One region of the Maridesulfovibrio frigidus DSM 17176 genome, then DNA from elsewhere that is predicted to be linked to it. Evidence: predicted binding sites of a transcription regulator. Region 1 holds the regulator's gene; each other region holds the start of a gene.

Region 1 (6,616 bases):
GAAGGAAATCTAAATATTTCTCAATAAAAATAGATCCTGTCTTTGACCCTAACACGTAATCAGAAATGGCTTTATCTTTGCCAGACAAGGGTCTGAGTTCCTTTTCAAAGTAAGGATTAGGTAAGAATCTTAAGTCCATAACCATGTCCGCTTCCGTCGGAACATCGTGTTTAAACCCAAAAGAAATAACATTAACTCTAAGACCGGAAGCACCTTCAGTAAGCTCAGACCACTTTTCCTGAATGCGGCGTCTGAGATCATGAATCGAGTAAGTGGTAGTGTCAATTACTAAGTCGGAAGCTTTGCGAAGAGGTTCAAGAAGTGCCTTCTCCTCTTCAAGAGCCTGCTCAAGACCAAGTTCTCTTGATTCGAGAGGATGAGGCCTGCGAGTGGTGGCGTAACGCCTGACTAATTCCGGCAATCTTGCTTCAAGAAAAATGAGACTCGGACAAACTCCGCCTGAACCTAGTTCCATACAGGTGGACTGCCATTCACCAACGAAATCTTGTTGCCGTAAATCCATACCAAGTACAAGTCCTCGATAATCGTCATCCTTTCCTGTAAAAAGCTGAACGAGCCTAGGCAACATACTTGCCGGAAGCCCGTCAACGCAGAAAAAACGTAAATCTTCGAAAACTTTTAAAACAGTAGATTTACCTGCACCAGATAAACCACTGACAACTATAACGGGAAATGCGCCATCTCTATCCACCTAATCCCCCTCCACTACGGCCTCATTAAGTAAGATTGAGCAGACCAAGCAATTCTTGCTGGTCCTTCGCGCCCTTGAATGCATCTCTGAATGCTTCATCTTTTAGTTGTCGGGATATCTGAGCAAGAACTTTTAAATGAGTTCCTGTCCCTTGCTCGGGGGCCAGAACCATAAAGAATATGTGACAAGGCAGCATATCGAGGGCTTCGTAGTCAATTCCACGACCACTTCTACCAACAACCACAACTATCTCATCTAAACACTCTAATTTACCGTGGGGGATGGCAATGCCATCCCCTATACCGGTAGTTCCGAGTTTTTCGCGACTCATGAGGACCTGGAGAGCTTCTTCGACATCAACCTCAAGCCCTTTGGCTTTAAGAGTTGAAACCATTTCTCTCAGAACTCCGCTCTTATCAGAGCTAGCGAGTTCATAAACAACAAGTCCCTTATCCAAATTATCATTTATTATCATCAGTTAGTATCCTGGATCAATCAATCCAAAATCGCCATTATTGCGACGGTAAATAACATTTATAGCTTCGGTATCAGCATTTCTAAAGACGAGGAACTCACTAGTAAGAGTCTGAAGCTGCATTGCGGCTTCGTCTACAGACATAGGCTTTGGCACAAAGTGATCAGTCTCAACAATAGTAGGTTCGTTATTCTCTTCTTCTGGCTCAGGGTAACTAAGAACGTCCATACGAGCAGGAGCTGTGTCCCTACGCCTGTGACTTCTCATCTTTTCGCGCATGCGTCTAAGCTGCACTTCAAGCTTATCAAGAACCAAATCCACGGTAGAGTACATATCTTCAGAGGCTTCGTAGGCCGAGATATGAATGTTATCAGTGCTTAAGACCACTTCCGCAACGTGCCGAAACTTATCTACTGACAAATTTACCTGAATATCAGTATTGTCCGGGTTTGTTATAAACTTATCAAGCTTACCAAACTTAGCGTTAGCGTATTCCTTCAAGTGGTCAGAAGCGTCAAAGTTCTTAAAGGTAAATGCAACATTCATACGGAACTCCTTGAATAAAGGGTGAATATGCTCTCTACTGAACTGCTAGAATACTTTTTTCCTCTTCGATGAGGACAGAATTCCCATTGCAGTCCGGTACTTAGCTACAGTCCTTCTGGCGATGTTGACCTCAAGTTTGTCCTTGAGCGTCTCGGCAATTTTTTCATCACTCAGAGGTTTTTTACTGTTTTCATCGCCGATCAACTGTTTGATCAGAGCCTTAACCGATTCGGACCCGACCTGAGAACCATCATCAAGTCCGAGTGCACTATTAAAGAAAAATTTAAGTTCATAAATCCCATGTGGAGTCGAAACATACTTACTGGTAGTTATTCGACTAACTGTTGATTCATGCATTTCAATATCTTCTGCCACCTCTTTGAGAATAAGCGGTTTAAGCTTGGTGACACCACTTTGAAAGAACCCCCGCTGAAACCTTACAATGGAATCCAAAACCTTATAAAGTGTACGCTGCCTCTGATAAAGACTCTTCATAAGCCACTGTGCAGATCTCATCTTATCCTGAAAATACTCTTTATCTTCACCCTTGGTTGACGCCAGAGTCTCTACATAAAAAGAATTCATCTGCAACTTTGGAAGACCGTCCTCGTTTAAGACTATAACAAAGTCTCCATCATATTCATACACATATGCATCCGGACTGACATAGAAAGAATCTCCCCCTGAAAAGCTTGCCCCTGGTAGAGGATCAAGAGTCTGCATCAGATCAAGATAACTCTTCAGGTCCTCCATACTGAGCTTAAACTTTCTTGCGAGAGGCTTATACCTTTTCTTCTCCAGATCTTCCAAATGATCTTTGACAAGAGAAACCAGTATAGGATCATCATCAAGCTTCAAAACCTCAAGCTGAATCAGTAAACATTCCTGAGGAGTACGAGCTGCCACTCCGAGAGGATCAAATCTTTGTATTCGAGAAAGAACATTTTCGACATCTTCGATTTGAGCGTAACAGGTTTCGCAAATTTCATCCAACCCTATCCGCAAATATCCGCCTGCACTGAGATTACCTAAGATACACTCACCAATGACCACTTCCTTCTCAGTAAAATCAGAAAGACACATCTGCCATGCGAGGTGTCCCTCGAGAGAAGTCTGCTTTGTTAGTCTAGCCTCAAAAGACATCCCCTCTTCCTGAGATTCAGACTCGCGAGTGCCTGCCTGCTTGGAAGTACTCGAAAACTCACCGAGATAATTCTCCCAGTCAGCATCACGTGAAATTTCTGCTTCTTCAGCAGTGGCAGTGCCGGATTCAGCATCCGCACTGTCTGTGCGTTCAACAGCTTCGGCTTCTTCCAGTATCGGATTTTCAAGAAGCTCCTGCTGAACAGTATCGAGCAGCTCCAATCTGGAAAGCTGCAACAACTTAATAGCCTGCTGCAACTGAGGTGTCATCACCAGTTGCTGCGAAAGCTTGAGTTGTTGTCTAAGTTCCAGTCCCATAATTCTGTGCCACCCTATGATACAATTAAAAGTATCTTTTAAACTTTTTAAACCGCTGAATAACGTTCGCTCAACAAATCTTTAAAAAAAATATTATTTAATTGGATTTGTTCTTGATTAAAGTATGCCACACTCCAGAAACCCATGCAAGAAATAGTACAGATTTATCCGTAATTTCAGGATATTTTAATCTTATGCAATGTACATGAAAAAACTGTACCAATGTTCGGGCTTGCTGTAAATCAGCAAACCCAAATTTTATGAATCGTGAGTATATTTATAAAAAAATAGGGAGAAAATATGGAGAAGATAAGAGAGAAAAAAGGGAGGCAAAAAACATGAAAAAGCTAAGCTGGACGGAGTGATCAGAGACTAAAACTATCCCCTAGATACAGCCTGCGAGCTTTCGTATTTTTAACGATATTTTCAGGTGCACCATTAAGAATAACACGCCCTTCGTATACCAAATAGGCTCGATCACAAATGGATAAGGTTTCGCGCACGTTGTGATCGGAGATCAAAATACCGAGCCCCATATCTTTGAGGGAGGAGATTATGTCCTGAATTTCAATAACGGCAATAGGGTCGATACCCGCGAAAGGCTCATCAAGCAAAATAAATTTGGGGTCATTAATCAAAGCTCGAGCAATTTCAAGCCTGCGACGTTCACCACCGGAAAGATAAAGCGCTGTCTGGTCTGCAAGGCGCAATATGCCAAGCTGATCTAGAAGCTCATCTGCTCTGTTGCCGATTTGTTTACCGGATAATCCAGTATGCTCGATAATTATTTCAAGATTTTTGCGAACAGAAAGTTTCTTGAAAATTGAGCTTTCCTGCGGAAGATAACTAATGCCGTGTCTTGCTCTTTCATGCAAAGGCCAGCGCGTAATCTGATTCTTATTGAGGTACACATCACCGGAAGTGGGCTTCACAACACCGACAAGCATATAGAAAGTGGTAGTCTTCCCTGCTCCGTTAGGACCAAGTAGACCAACAACTTCACCTTCTTTAACATTAAGGCTGATACCACGGACAACTTCTTTCTGCCCGTAGTTCTTAACTAGCTTGGTGGCTATTATCGAAGACATATAATTCCTGTAGAATTGAACATTAAATTACTATGGAGAGACATTATTAGGTGTATAGAAAATAGCCTCTACAGGCTTATTACCACCGACAACTTCTGAACGGTTATCTTTGAGATAGAACTTAATAAGTTCGCCCTGCACAAGATTAGGACCATCCTTAAGCTTCGCGTTACCTTCCATATATATGATAGAATCAGCTACAACATAGGTAAGCGTATCACATGAACCCTTGCGGTTATTCATTACAACCTTAACCCTGCCGTTAGCCACAATTTTTTTAATTTTATCCTGAGTATCTTTAAGAGAATCTCCACCAGCTCTAAGGTGTGCTGTAAGAGTATCAGAAGTGAGAGTAACTTCAAGACGGACAACCTTTACGTCGCCGGAAAAAGTAATGCGGTTCTTATTCTCACTGAAAGTCATTTTCTTAGAAGTAATCTTGATAGGCACATCGTCTGAAGCGCCCGCCACGCGTGCCTTCTTGGGTTTATCTTTTTTAGCTTTATCAGGAGCTACAATCGTCAAATATGCTTTGTATACATACCCGATAATCTTAGCCTCGCCCCCGGAAGTTGCGCCACCTTTATAAATCGGAAACCACTTCCCTTGAACTGGACCTACAAGCACAGCCTGCCCTACTTCCAGCTTATCCACTATAAGGGATTTTGCATTGGGCTGAGACCTTACATTAAGTACAGCCTCAGAATACATCGTACTGGTTACGATAGGAGCATTAAGAACATCTTCCATAGCTTCATCCATAGAGGCTAAAGCAGTAGCACGCTCTTGAAGTTCGACATCCTTCTTTTCAGCGGCAGCGGCAATATCAGCTTTGCGGGTATCTATTCCCGCCATTTTTTTCTCTTCTAAATTTTTAGGGTAGGCAGCTAAAAACGGCCCCCATGCATATCCCCAAACAGGTGTACCTTTCTTAACTATCGTATCAATACGATAGAGAGCGTACATTCCGCCTTTCTCTTTGCCTACCTGCGCTCTATGCCCGGGATTAAGAACCCCGACAGCTTTAGAACTTGCAACAGGCTTCTGAATTACGCTCACCTTACGGACAGCATACCGCACTCTTGCATCTTTAGATTTAAGATCTACAGAGCTTTTCTTTACAAAACCGAGTGCATCACTTTCAGCAGTAACAGGCTTATCAGCCTTGAAAATTGCATACCAATCGCCGCGCAAAAAGCCGACTTTTATCTTACTACCTTCATCCAAAGTTCCGGCAACAGCCGATTTCGATGATCGCTTAGCACGGTAATCAAGTTTACTGCCAATATACCTAACATCACCCCAGTCAACGACAGAATTACCCTGCGCAGCTGAAATTACTATTTTCTTTGAGATATATCCTACCGGTTTTTCAGACAAATCTGACGAAGCAGGATAAACTCCGAACCAGCCGCCTTTTTCCTTGCCAACTAAAAAGCTTTCACCCGGAGATAAAACCCATATAACAGGAGCTTTAAGCGAAGCGCTTTCTCTGACATTCGCGATAGATTTAGTGTTTTTGAGATTTGCTTTATCGTCGCAATAGGCAGCAGAGCTTAAAGAAATAGAAACAAGGAAAAGCGCTACACCGAAAAGTGCAGGTGCAATAGATGCAGAGAAACTGCGAAACAAGGAGTCTTTATCAAATATACTAATCAAATGTATGCTCGCTTCTATTGTGGCATTACCACCATATTCGGTGCTATCAGGGCTTCCATACCGTCTTCGATCATTATTTCTCTAGTCGCCAGATCAACTTTAACTTTTTGAGAAGTTATGTAGATCGTGGGGCTTTGCACTTTGACATTACCTTCAAGAAACATCAGATTTTCTTTAGACTTAAAGTCCAAAGTATCAGCTTGAAGTTTCATATCTTCGTAATCGCCTTCAACATTGTCCCACAACTTCAAACCTTCACCCTTCTGGCCAACTTCACCATGAAGAGCGCGGATAAGAACTTCTTTTCTATCTCGTCCTAAATAATAAGTGACCCGGGGTTTATCCGCTATAACCAGACCGCTGTCTTGATCATAGTCGGCACTACCAGCGCGAAGTATCCATTCGATATCGCCTCCAGTGCCCTGTATCAATTCAATCTCTTCAGCAGAAATATCAGATTCGCTACCGGCCCCCAAAGGAGGCGGTTCAACGAATTCCCGTACCATATGAGGATACGGCGCAAACTTGCTCCCAAGCATTGTGCCGACAACAAGCCCCGCACACAGCACTGCAAGTAGGATTAAAACAGAGCGAATCCGCCCCATCTACTCAGCCCACTCGCGCCAAATATCTTCAAGAAGTCCCTGACTTTCCAGTAAAAAAGAAATAGCTTCT
Region 2 (6,616 bases), on a different contig from region 1:
GAACACGCACATCATTTTCGGCTGTTTCAAGCTTGGCAGTTAATGACTTAACATGTTCCCCAAGCCCCACAGATTCAGGAAAATTCTTATGAACTTCTGAGAGATCACATTCCAAAGGGCGGCCGCCGTAAACTGACTCCATCCATTGATTTCCGAGTTCGCAATCTTTTGCTCCGCGAAGTGAAATAACAAAATCGACCACCAATATAGTTGCAAGCCCCCCCACGAAAAGTGAAAGCAAAGGAATAGTGCTGCTACCTGCAAAAGGTTCAGGGAGAAAAATAAGAAGCAAACAAATTGCAACAAAGACCAAAGCGTCAACGAGCATATGGATTATCATTCTAGGAAACATCACTAACTCCTTAAAAAACCTTATTAAGAGTCGGAAACAGCAAATTCGAGTGCTCCGACAAGCTCCTTCACATGTTCACGATCTTCAATCTTTCCCCAGCCCGAATTTTCCACATGAAAAACATCAAAAACACTGTTTCCCGTTGTAGAAATTCTCGCCATGCGCAAATCAATATTCATGCGTGAAAAAGTTGTTGCAATATCATAGAGAATTCCGGAACGATCCTGCGTCTTAACTTCAAAAATTGTATAAGATTCACTGGAATCGTTATCGACTGAAATCTGTGTTGAAACCTTTGCAGAGTTTGACTTGGCGAAAAGTGAATTCCTTTTTTTATGCAAACGGTAATCAAGCGAGAGCCTGCCAGTCATGGCGTACATAATGGACCGTTCAACCCGCGCCCATAAATCCTCCGGAATTGATTCGGCGGGAGGAGTTTTAACAGTGAAAATATTCACAGCTGTTCCATCACTCCATGAAAAGATCTCCGCGGACAAAATATTGATTGAGTGAAGAGCGAGCACTCCCGTTTGAGAAGCGAATAAGAAATTCTGATCACGTGAAATAATTACCAGCCTTGTTCGACCATCTTCAATTTCCGCAACATCTACTATATTAAGCCCCTTACCCCCCTTACCACTGGGCTTGCGAATAAGATCCTTTTCATATGCCCCGTTAAACCTACGGACGAGCTGCATGTGCGAAACTATTTCGTCTGGCTCTTCATTTAAAATATACCTGTCCGGCATCGCGCTGAGCATTGTATCAATCAGCTCTTCACCCAGTACATCTGAAGCTAGAGCTTTAACCTTTTCAAGGGTGGTTGCGATTTTCAGAGAACTATCTACTTCAAGCAAATCGCCTTCAGTCAAGACATGGTTCAAGCCGTTATATAGTTCCCTTAGCAGAGATTCACTCCATGAATTCCAGACTCTCGGGCCTGTTGCCATGGAATCGGCCATAGAAAGAATAAAGAGAAGCCGAAGCCTTCTAGGGGTTCCAACCTTGCGCCCAATCTCAAGAAGCGAATCCACATCACTCAAATCAATGCGGCGAGCCGCTTTCACCAGCACCAGATGGGACCGAATCAAAAAAAGGATGTCTTCGTTAAATTCAGATGGAAAATTTGTCTGTGAGAGGATCTTTGCAGTAATTTCTGCGCCCCGCTCACTATGCTCTCTACCGCCTTTTCCTATGTCATGAAAAAAGGCCGCTAAAACCAAAATATCTAGATCCGCATCAGTTAAAAATTTATCATTAAACTTGTCCTCTAAATTGTCAGGCGATTCAAACTCTTCCCTGAAAATATCGCAGCATTTATGAACGGTGAGTAGGGAATGCCTGCCCGGAGGATATTTATGATAACCGTCGTAAGGAACAAGTGCTGCTAATTTTGAAAAGGCAGGAATAAAGGAGCCGATCAATCCGCTATCAAGCATTTCAAGAGATGCTCTCCAGCCGAAAGGTCCCTTAAAAATTTTTACTAAAGAACCTAAGGCATCGCTAATAGAAATATCGGAGATATCATCAAGAGCAGCTACAGCGCGGCGAGTATCACGGGTCAGGGGATCTCCGCTATGAGATTTTATTTCAAAAAGATTTAAAGCAGATTTCAAAGTAACCAGGCCATCTGAACTAATGAAGTTCAGTGAATCGCGAAGGAAAGTTTCCCTATACAATGAATTGCCGAGAGACCTCACGCGAACCATTGCCGCATGCAGTTCATTTAGCAAATCCTGACCGCGCTTTGCTGGAGAATACCCTTTCACGCCGCAAAGTGACGCGACATCGGCAAGCCGCTCAATATCCAAACGGTCCACCTTACGACCTGAGACTAAATGCAACGCGGAGCGTACTCTTATTAAAAGAGCTTCATCTTTAAGCAGATTTTCAAGATCATCATCACTCAGCGGGAAATAGTTCCCCTTAATACTTGCACACCAGTGAACGAACTGAACATCTCTAAGAGTCCCCCATCCATTCTTAAGATCAGGCTCAAGAACAACAGAGTCCATACCGACTCCGATAGCGCTGCGGTTATCCCATATTGTTTTGCAAAATGAATCGCCTGCAGCAGGAATAACCTTCTCTTTAAATTTGACGGCAAGAGTCTCGAAAGGAATTTCACTACCCGCTACAAAACGTAGATCAAGCAATGAACCAAGCACTTTGAAATCGTCTTTCGCAAGTTTAATATTCTGTTGAACACTGCGGACGCCATGGCCAACTTCAAATTTCAAATCCCACAACGGATGAAAAAGAAAAGCCGCCAAATCTTCCAAGTTAAGTTTTTTAGGAGAATCAATCAGTAGCAATACGTCCAAATCAGAAAAAGGAGAGAGCTTTCCTCGCCCATACCCCCCGACGGCAACGACGGAAATACCCGCAAAGCCCGGCAGGAGTCCTTCACCTATAGCCTCCTCCAGCCTTGCTCTAAAATATTCATCTACAAGAAGAGACATGCGCTGGGAAAAGTCTTGCGGCATGCTCTTAGAGCATGCCGCAAGGAGAATTTCACGCCCTGCATGAAGGGATTCAACCGAAGTGAGCGGTCCGGACAAAGATGTCATTAGATTGCTTCAGTTCCCGTTTCACCCGTACGTATACGGACAACTTCTTCAACAGGCGTTACGAATATCTTTCCATCACCGACTTTACCGGTCAGTGCCGAATTACGAACAGCTTCAAGAACTTCAGGTACTCGTTCTGCTTCAACAACTATTTCGATTTTAGTCTTGGCGATAAAATCAACCTGATATTCTGCGCCGCGGTATACTTCTTTATGACCGCCCTGACGCCCGAAACCTTTTACCTCGGTAACTGTCATTCCTTTCAAACCCAAATCAGCGATAGCTTCCTTTACATCATCAATCTTGAAAGGTCTTACGATAACTTCTATTTTCTTCATTATATTATCCTCTTAAATAACTTTTAGAGCTGGTAACCAGCTTCACTATGTTCTGCAACGTCAAGACCTACAACTTCTTCTTCTTCTGTCACACGTAATCCACACGTAGCATCGATTACTTTAAGAAGTACCCAACTGACAACAAAACAGTAGCCCCATGTGCAAATTACTGACTCAAGCTGAATCCAAAGCTGTTCAGGATTTCCGTAGAAAAGACCTTCAGCGCCGACACTTGCAAAAAGACCTGTAGCAAGTGCGCCCCATGTTCCACCGAGACCGTGAATGCCTACGACATCAAGTGAGTCATCATATTTAAATTTAGCTTTGAGCAAGATCCCGCCGTAACAAATGATCCCACCACCGAAACCAATAAGGATAGCAGCCATAGGTGTTACAAAACCAGCCGCAGGAGTAATAGCAACCAGACCAGCGACAGCACCGGATGCTGCACCAAGAGTTGTTGGCTTACCACCGTGAAGACCTTCAACAAGAAGCCATCCGAGAAGTCCAGCTGCTGCTGCAAGGTGAGTTGTTACGAATGCATTTACGGCAACACCGTTAGCAGCAAGAGCGCTACCTGCGTTGAAACCGAACCATCCGAACCACAGTATGCCAGCTCCGAGAAGAGTCATAGGCAGGTTATGAGGAATAAAAGACTGTTTGCCGTATCCTTTGCGTTTTCCGATTACCAGACAAGCGGCAAGAGCTGCTGCTCCGGAACTCATGTGAACAACCGCGCCACCAGCAAAGTCAAGCGCGCCTCTTTCACCCATCCAGCCGCCGCCCCAAACCCAGTGACACATTGGTGCGTAAACAACAATTATCCACAAACTTGAGAATATTAATAGTGATTTAAATTTCATGCGTTCAGCAAAAGCTCCAGTGATAAGAGCGGGAGTGATTACAGCAAACATACCCTGGAACACCATAAAGAGTAGGTGCGGAAGATTGTCAGCAGGACTGTTAAGTGTATCCATGCCGACACCATCAAGAGCAAAAAAGTTCATTCCACCGATAATGCCGCCAATATCATCTCCAAAGGCCAGCGTATAACCAATTACTGCCCAAATGATTGAAACAAGACCGAGCATAACAAAACTCTGCATGATAGTTCCGAGCACGTTTTTACTACGCGCCATGCCAGCATAAAAAAGTGCAAGACCCGGAGTCATAAACATAACTAGGGCTGCACAAATAAGTATAAACGAGGTATCCGCTGCATTCATTTTAAATTCTCCCATTCATCAAGACTTTTACTATTTTTTACATTTGTGTCTTCCGACCTAGCCAGAACACTCTTTTTTTTGCAATTTTGCAAAAACTGCCCCTCAAATGCGTACTTTCATATACTATCAAGCACACTTCGTGCCATAATTTGTAGATTGCTACAAATTTGCAGGAAGAAAAACGACAATTATACATATTTGGCACTAGAATCACATACAAACTAGCTACAAAAATGAATATAAACATTTTAAAGTAATAAAGAAGTGCAATTATTTCGCGATCCGCAATACACTAGATGCAAACCAAAGCTATAAAAATGAGCTTACCCACAAGACATACATATTTTAACAGCTCCCAAACTCAGAAGTTAAAGAGTCCTATTGCGCGGAAACCCCTTGCCACCACTGAAGCTGTGGAATTTGCCAATTATGCACGAAACAAAACCACACGAAGAGGGTATGTTTTACAATTTTAGCAATACCCAACAATTCCCATTTGTATCATTATATATAGCTTCTCTTCAAAAAAGATAAATCCAGCACACCGAGAAAAGCACCCCATAAAACTTAAAACATTGACAATGCGGACAAAGATCTCCAACTATAAACCTAATTGAAATCTAATCTCATTCGAATGGAGCTCAAAAATGAACGTACGCAAACTACAATTTCTATTAATGACAACAATCCTGCTTTGCGCATCAATATCGCAAGCCGCACCGCTACAGGTCACCGTATCAATTATTCCACAAGCATATTTTATAAAGAAAATTGGGGGAGATCTGGTCGAAGTAAATGTAATGGTAAAACCAGGAAGCAGCCCTGCCATATACGAACCACAGCCGAGGCAAATGGCGAAGCTGAGCAAAGCAGAGATTTATTTTGCCATAGGAGTTCCGTTTGAGCAGGCATGGTTGCCAAGATTCGAAGCGGCAAATCCGAAATTAAATGTAATAAACCTTGCCGATTCAGTGGTCAGACATCCCATGCAAACACACCTGCACGACACCGATAAGCACCACGAAGACGAAGTTGAGCACACAAAAGAACGTAACGACAATTTCCTTGCCGATCCGCACGTATGGCTGTCTCCACCTCTCGTCAGAGTTATAAGCATGCAGATAAGAGACTCTCTTATAGATGCCGATCCCAAGAACGGCGACACCTACAGAGCCAATTACTATAGTTTTGCAGAAGAAATAGACAGGCTGGACAAAGAATTGATTGGAATTTTCAAGACAAGCAAAAAGCACATAAGCTTTATGACCTACCACCCGTCATGGGGATATTTCGCAAGAGCCTATGGATTGAACCAGATCCCCATTGAATTGGAAGGTAAAGAACCTAGCCCGAAGCAGATGAGAAAAATTATTGATTTTGCAAGAGAAGAGTCGGTATCGGCAATATTTATTCAGCCTCAATTTTCACGAAAGAGTGCACAGACAATTGCATCGTCAGTGAATGCAAAAGTACTTATCGCGGACCCTCTGGATGGCAACTGGGCGGAAAATCTGAGAAAAACAGCAGAAACCTTCCGCCAAAACTCACGTTAAGATGCGAAAGAAGGAATTCAGAATGAGGTATGGAAAAGGGGATATAAAAAAGGATTGAACTGCGAAATGATTACTACTTTGAAAGTTACCTAAAAAGACTCGAAACTATGGAAAAATTAGCAAGTATAAGACTTACATCCTGTGAGAATCAACTTGCTAGTCTAAAAAAAATAACCTCGAGCCTCTTTAAATAACCCGACCAAAGGGATGGTCGATCAACTGAACTTAAAGAACAACTAAAAGCTGAGCACCCCAAGTACAGTGATGGCAAAAGCAACAGGAGCACGAAAAAGGAAAAAACCTTTTGCGGGAGTAGGCATTTCAGCAGCAATCTTTGAGCGCAATTCTTTAAATTTTTTATTCAATGCACGATTCTGCATTGTTCTGCCCAGCCTTGCCTGCCGAGATTGACCACGAAGTTCTACCATCTCCTGCTTATGAAAAGCTATAAGACCATTAATACTAACCATAAGACTCTCTCCATCTTAATATTATAAAATATACTAACCAGATTTATTTGAGGAATTGTGAACCGGGAAACCCGAAGGGGTCGGGGAGGTGGAGTGGGTCCCCCGGT
Region 3 (6,616 bases), on a different contig from region 1:
ATGTTTTCAATCGCCTGTAGCAGGTTTGCCTGTCCTCCGAATACTGATGCGCCTTCTGTGAAGGAACTGGTCGAGGCTGAAACCGGTTCTTTATAGTGTCTTGTTAAAGCTGATCTATGGTAAGCACAGCAACCCTGTGAACCATGGCTGTGCGGCAAACATCCGTGGATGCCGAGAGCTGCATACATGGCTCCGATTGGCTGACAAGTCTTGGCCGGATTGATCATCAGGGCCTTGCGTTCACTAACTTCTGTGGGGGTGTGTCTGAGTAACATTTTCTATTCTCTCCTATTATTCCCACACGAACGTAGCGGTGAGTTCGGGGTTCTCCTGCCAAGGAGCTTTCATGTAGCTCCAAACCTTGCTGTTAACCAAGCGGTCCATTTCATGATAGAAATTAACTGCTCCTTTGAATCCTGCGTATGGTCCGCCGGAGTCATAACTGTGGAGCTGCTTCATAGGAACACCCAGCTTCTGGATTGAGTATTTTTCTTTAATACCCGCACAGAAAACATCAGGTTTCAATATTTCAACAAGTTTTTCGGCTTCGTACTGGTTCAGGTCATCGATAATGATGGATCCGTTATCCATATCTCTGTTTAGTCCGTCATACTCTTTGAACTTGAATCCGGCAGCTTCGAGAGCTTTCACTTCGTCTGAAGTTTTACGCGGGTTGTAGAGTTTCTCGTCTGCTTCAATTGTGAGTTCTTCTATATTACGGGAATCTGAGTCTACTTTTAAACTTGGAATGACTTCACGGCCTTCATAATCATCGCGATGAGCGAATTCGTAACCGGCGGAGATAGTTTTCATACCCATTTCAGCGAACAGATCCTGATAGTGATGTGCACGGGATCCACCGACGTAGATCATTGCTGTCTTGCCTTCGGTGCGAGTGCGGACTTCAGCAGAGATTGCTTCAACTTCAGGCATTTCTTCTGCGATAACGTCGTTTATTTTTTTGATGAGAGCTTCGTCTCCGAAGTATTCACCAATTTTGCGTAGTGACTTGGCGGTACTTTTTGCGCCGATGAAGTTTACTTTGATCCATGGAATGCCGTACTTAGTTTCAAGCATATCTGCGACGTAGTTGATGGAGCGGTGACACATTACGCAGCTGAGGTCCGCATGCTGAGCGGATGCAAACTGGTCGTATGTGGAGTTACCGGAGAAAGTGGATATGTTTGATATTCCACATTTCTTAAGGATGCGGTCGATTTCGAAACCGTCACCACCAATGTTATATTCACCGAGAAGGTTGATTTTGTAGTCGCCTTCTTTAGGTGTAGTGTTTTCACCAACGAGGTGAGTAAAAACCTGATTGTTTGCTATATGGTGACCAGCTGACTGAGAAACTCCCTTGTAACCTTCACAGGAGAATGCAAATACGTTGCAATCTTCATATTCAGCAGACATTTTTCTTGCTACAGCGTGAATGTCATCACCGATTAAACCAACCGGGCAGGTTGCGAAAATACAGATACCTTTAGGGTGGAACAGGTCGTAAGCTTCTCTGATTGCAGCTTCTAGTTTCTTTTCTCCACCGAAGATGATGTCCTGATCCTGCATATCTGTTGTAAGGCAGTATGGGATGTAATTATCGCCGTCAGGGCCTGCATCTGTCTGGTTACGTCTAGTCAGCCATGCATAAAAACTACATCCTACAGGACCGTGAACGATGTTTAGGATGTCACGGGTCGGTCCCATGATAACGCCCTTACAACCTGCATAAGTACAACCACGCATGGTGATAATGCCGGGAATGGTACGAACGTTTGCTACGATTTCAGAAGAGGCTGCTTCGCCCCCTGATGCTTCATTGATCATTATCTGCTTGGCGCGTTTTCTAGCCACCTTCGGAGGATACTTCGAGAGTATCTCTTCCTTGATATCGGTGGGATTCCACTGCACCATTTTCTTAGTTTTAGTCATTTTCCTAATCTCCTTGGTGCTTAAACGATGGAACTTTCGCCTGTTTCGGCTGTTCTTACACGGACCGCATCTCCGAGAGATGTTACAAATATTTTTCCGTCGCCGGGTTTGCCAGTTTGGTTAGCTTTGATGATGGTTTCGACAACTTCGTCGACTGCATTGTCCGGCACTACGACTGTCAAAATACGTTTAGGGTAAAGTTTCCCTTTTTCGCCGAGCATTGCTGCAGCTTCTTCATATCCGCTTTCAGCTCCTTCAAGAAGAGCTGTGTTTACGAATCCTTTTCCTCGTCCCTGAGCTTCGTGTGCGAAGAAGGCATCTACGCCTGCTTCGTCTAAAGCTGCTTTGGTGCGGTTCATCATGTTCATCCGCACTACTGCGACTATTTCCTTCATTACGCGTCTCCCTCTGTGGCTCCTTCTTTTACGCCGGAGCTGATAGTGTAGACATCGCCAACTTCTGAAACAAAGATCTTACCGTCTCCGAAAGCTCCTTTGGTTCCTGATCTTGCAGCGTCCATGATGGTGTCGATTACAAAGTCTTTGTCGACAGCCTTAACTACACTCATGAGCATAGTTTTAGGGATTTCGTCGTAAGTCACTTCGCCGATTTTGATGCCGCGCTGTTTACCGCGGCCAGCTACTGAATATTTTGTGACGGCTGGAAATCCATTGTCCATGAGGGCTGCTAGGACGTCGTCTGCTTTTTCGGGTCTTACAATTGCTCTTACCATGATCATAATCTTGTTCTCCTATTCTGGGTTGTGAGTAGAGTTATACAGAGTGGGACTTAAGCTACTTCCATCAAACCAAAGTCGAGGAGAAGCTGTTCGAGTTCTTCAATTTCAAGGGGCTTTGGAACAACAAACATTGTGTTGTCATCGATTGCTTTTGCGAGGCCGCGGTAGGCATCAGCCTGCGGAACCTGATCATTCCATTCGATGACAGTTTTACGATTGATTTCTGCGCGCTGTACGTCATTATCGCGAGGTACAAAGTAGATCATCTGTGTGCCGATTTTCTTGGCAAGTTCTTCGATCATCTCTTTTTCGTTGTCTACATTACGGGAGTTACAGATAAGACCACCAAGGCGGACGCTACCTGACTGTGCGTATTTCATGATACCTTTACAGATGTTGTTAGCTGCATACATGGCCATCATTTCACCGGAAACAACGATGTAAATTTCTTCTGCTTTACCGTCACGGATAGGCATTGCGAATCCACCACAAACAACATCACCTAGTACGTCGTAGAATGCGTAGTCGAGTGCTTCAGATTCTTCATATGCGCCGAGGTTTTCGAGCATATTAATGGAAGTGATGATACCGCGACCAGCACAACCAACTCCTGGCTCAGGACCACCGGACTCAACACACCATGTGTCGCCGTAACCGGGCTTGCGGATATCATCGAGTTCTACGTCTTCACCTTCTTCACGAAGAGTATCGAGAACTGATTTCTGAGCTAGGCCACCGAGTAGGAGGCGGGTGGAGTCTGCTTTAGGGTCACAGCCAACTACCATTACTTTTTTTCCCATGGTTGCTAAACCAGCTACTGTGTTCTGAGTAGTTGTGGACTTGCCGATTCCGCCTTTTCCGTAAATTGCTACCTTTCTCATTTTTTTCATGACTGCTCCTCCAAGGGGTTATTTTTAGGTTTAAATTTTCGTTGATGCTGACTCTCATAAGGCAATACGCGTGCCAAACTTGATTTATGATATTAAGTGTCTGAAATGTATATGTTTGTGTGTAGAAATACACTTTGTAAGGAATCTACACAAAACGTAGGAACCTACACAAATCACATACGAAAATGTATCTTCCTACAAAAGTGTGTTTTTTAAGTTGAGGCGGGAGTCTTTCAGTAAGTGTTGTTATTTAAGCATGATATAGGATGAGATGGACTTGGCATCGTACGTGCTTAGTAAGTGTATCTACTAAACTACAAGGAGCCAGCCATGTTGATAGATACAACACTAAGAGAAGGCGCACAGTTGTTCGGTGCTTACTTTAATATAGATACTCGCAAGCGCATTGTTTCAGGGCTTATGGCTCTAGGTGTGGATGAGATAGAACTTGGATGGGTTGGACAGGATGATTTGCTTGAACTCGCCGAGTATGCCCGTTCATTAAAAGGGAATGCAAAGCTCAGCGTATGGAGCCCCTGCCGTGAAGCGGACATTATTAAAGTTTCCATGCTCCCGATTGATCGTATCAATATAGGTGTTCCCGTTTCAGACCTTCATATAGAGAAGAGGCTGAGCACTGATCGTGATGGATTGCTGAAGAAGCTGACTCATACTGTAAAGGTCGCACTAGATAACGGCATCGAATATGTCTCTATCGGTCTTGAAGATCTATCAAGGGCCGATGAAGGTTTTGCACTGACAGTAGCTTTGCTCGCGAAAATTTCAGGAGCATCACGGGTTCGTCTTGCAGATTCACTTGGCCAGCTTACTCCAAAAACTACTGAACATTTGGTGCAGCTGTTCAGCAGCCAGATCAACATCGATTTTGCGGTCCATTGTCATGACGATTTCGGCATGGCGACAGGGAATGCTGTAACTGCTCTTGCTTCGGGCGCAAAATATGTAGACGTCAGTGTGCTGGGGATCGGAGAGCGGGCCGGCATTGCTGCTACTGAAGAACTAGTTGCATACCTTGCTCTCAAAAATGATAGCCATAAATATTCTACGGAAGCGTTAATGGATCTCTGCAGCTTCGTATCAAACGCAGCTGGAGTTCCTATTGCGCGCACAAAAGCCGTTGTTGGTACCGATATTTTTGCGTGTGAATCTGGTTTGCACGCCCATGCATTAAGCAAATCACCCGAATTATTCGAACCATATAATCCAGAGCGTGTGGGCAAAACCCGCAAGCTGGCAGTTGGAGGTAAGAGCGGTAGAGCTGCGGTCGTTTCGGCATTAAGCGATTGCGGTTTGGACTCGTTCATCCGGGATATTTCCGGGCGAGATCTTTCCGCCCTTACACAAGCTGTAAGGAAACTATCATGTGAACTTGAGCGTCCGCTTACCAAGGGGGAGCTGTTGAATCTGACTCAGTCAGAAAATTAAAGAGAAATGGTAATACCTGATGTAGGCGTCAGATTGTCCTAATAATTAGTCGCGGGCGGCGGCTTCTATTTTTCGAGTGTATTAAAGCTGTTTTTTGATTACAGCGACCTGTGGAACTGGGTGCAGGCAAACTTTGGAGGATCCATATGACCTTATTCAAAAGAGTTCTACTTGCCCTTTTATGGATTTGTTTAACCTCTCAAGCGGTAAGTGCTGCAAGTCTTACCGTTGGTTGCGCTGCAAATTTCACAGGAGCTATGAAACAACTTGCTGTGATGTATGAAAAGGAAACAGGTAATGAAATCCTTTGCTCTTTCGGCTCAACAGGAATGCTCTATGGACAGATTACCAACGGCGCTCCTTATGATTTATTTTTTGCGGCCGATGAAAAACGCCCGGATCTTTTATATACTTCCGGCCTAGCTGAAAAGCCGTTGTTGTATGCAACAGGAAAGGCGGTTCTCTGGTCTTCCGATAAAGGGCTGGCAGAGGCTCTTGATTGGAAGGAAGCGGTTCTTTCATCTAAGATAGAACATGTTGCTATTTCTAATCCTAAGACAGCCCCATACGGATCTGCTGCTCAGGAAGCACTGATTAAGGTCGGTCTTCTTGATAAACTTACACCCAAGCTGGTGTTCGGGAAAAGTGTCGGAGTTGCGTTTCAGTTTGCATATTCCGGTTCCGCAGAGGCCGGATTTATTGCTCTTTCGCAGGCTCTGTCGGGTAAAGGTATGGAAGGTAAATATTGGGCTATTCCCGAAGCTGGTAAGGTTAAGCAGTCCGTGGCCATTATTAAATCAGGTAAAGTTTCTGAGTCCGGCGCATTCTTGGCATGGATGAAAACTCCCTCCGTCCGCGAGGTTATAAAGGAGTATGGCTATGAGTAATATGGACTTGTCATCTTTATGGGTGACCGTAAAACTTGCCTTAGTGGTGACTCCGATACTTCTAGTTATATGTTTACCGCTTGCGCACAGTCTTGCGCGCGGAAATATGCCGGGTAAACGCTTCATTGAAGCGGCCTGTAATCTTCCTATGGTTTTACCACCAACCGTGCTCGGCTTTATATTGCTTTTTGTTCTTGGGCCGCAGTCGTTTATCGGTGGAACATGGAAATCATTGACGGGTTCAAGTCTGACTTTTTCTTTTAGCGGGCTGGTATTCGGCTCCATTCTATATAGTTTACCTTTCGGAATCCTTCCCATGCGGGCGGCCTTTGAAAAGGTTGATCCGGGAATAATAGAAGCTTCCCGAGCTTTAGGGATGAATCCGTTTCAGACATTTATATATGTCACGCTACCTAATGTTGTGGGCGGAATAACTGCCTCAGCGGCCCTTATTTTCGCACATACTGTGGGAGAGTTCGGGGTAGCTCTTATGATCGGAGGCTCTATTCCAGGCTCAACACGCGTTGTTTCCATAGCCATTTTTGAACATACAGAAACCCTCGATTATGGTGCGGCAGGTATGCTTTCGCTTACTCTTCTTGTTATCAGCTATGGAGCTTTGCTGCTCATAGGCAGGCAGAACGGTGGGCATCCTCTGTCTGTTTCACCAAATACAAATTGCAGACAGGTTTATGCTGAAAAACATTCAAAATGCTACCGCA

Evidence for each region. The regulator sigma-54, encoded in region 1, starts transcription at its own class of promoters, with help from an activator protein. The targets are predictions, from matches to a motif close to CTGGCACGGNNNNTGCTT.
Region 2: BR06_RS0115520 (ammonium transporter) is a predicted target of sigma-54. The motif match lies at 4,615-4,632, and genes of this name have one in related genera.
Region 3: BR06_RS0110835 (LeuA family protein) is a predicted target of sigma-54. The motif match lies at 3,839-3,856, and genes of this name have one in related genera.

Annotation. Positions count from the first base shown of each region.
Region 1 is NZ_JONL01000001.1:6,074-12,689, forward strand. It holds gene rapZ (RNase adapter RapZ) at 1-712, opposite strand, end outside; gene BR06_RS0100050 (PTS sugar transporter subunit IIA) at 738-1,187, opposite strand; gene hpf (ribosome hibernation-promoting factor, HPF/YfiA family) at 1,191-1,733, opposite strand; gene rpoN (RNA polymerase factor sigma-54) at 1,779-3,194, opposite strand; gene lptB (LPS export ABC transporter ATP-binding protein) at 3,560-4,282, opposite strand; gene BR06_RS0100075 (LptA/OstA family protein) at 4,313-5,941, opposite strand; gene lptC (LPS export ABC transporter periplasmic protein LptC) at 5,956-6,546, opposite strand; gene BR06_RS0100085 (KdsC family phosphatase) at 6,547-6,616, opposite strand, start outside.
Region 2 is NZ_JONL01000008.1:136,734-143,349, reverse strand. It holds gene BR06_RS0115535 (methyl-accepting chemotaxis protein) at 1-352, opposite strand, end outside; gene BR06_RS0115530 ([protein-PII] uridylyltransferase family protein) at 376-2,922, opposite strand; gene BR06_RS0115525 (P-II family nitrogen regulator) at 2,922-3,260, opposite strand; gene BR06_RS0115520 (ammonium transporter) at 3,284-4,486, opposite strand; gene BR06_RS0115515 (metal ABC transporter solute-binding protein, Zn/Mn family) at 5,134-6,039, shown strand; gene BR06_RS0115510 (hypothetical protein) at 6,276-6,509, opposite strand.
Region 3 is NZ_JONL01000005.1:26,107-32,722, reverse strand. It holds gene nifK (nitrogenase molybdenum-iron protein subunit beta) at 1-275, opposite strand, end outside; gene nifD (nitrogenase molybdenum-iron protein alpha chain) at 292-1,932, opposite strand; gene BR06_RS0110850 (P-II family nitrogen regulator) at 1,953-2,327, opposite strand; gene BR06_RS0110845 (P-II family nitrogen regulator) at 2,327-2,674, opposite strand; gene nifH (nitrogenase iron protein) at 2,722-3,552, opposite strand; gene BR06_RS0110835 (LeuA family protein) at 3,892-5,007, shown strand; gene modA (molybdate ABC transporter substrate-binding protein) at 5,154-5,894, shown strand; gene modB (molybdate ABC transporter permease subunit) at 5,887-6,616, shown strand, end outside.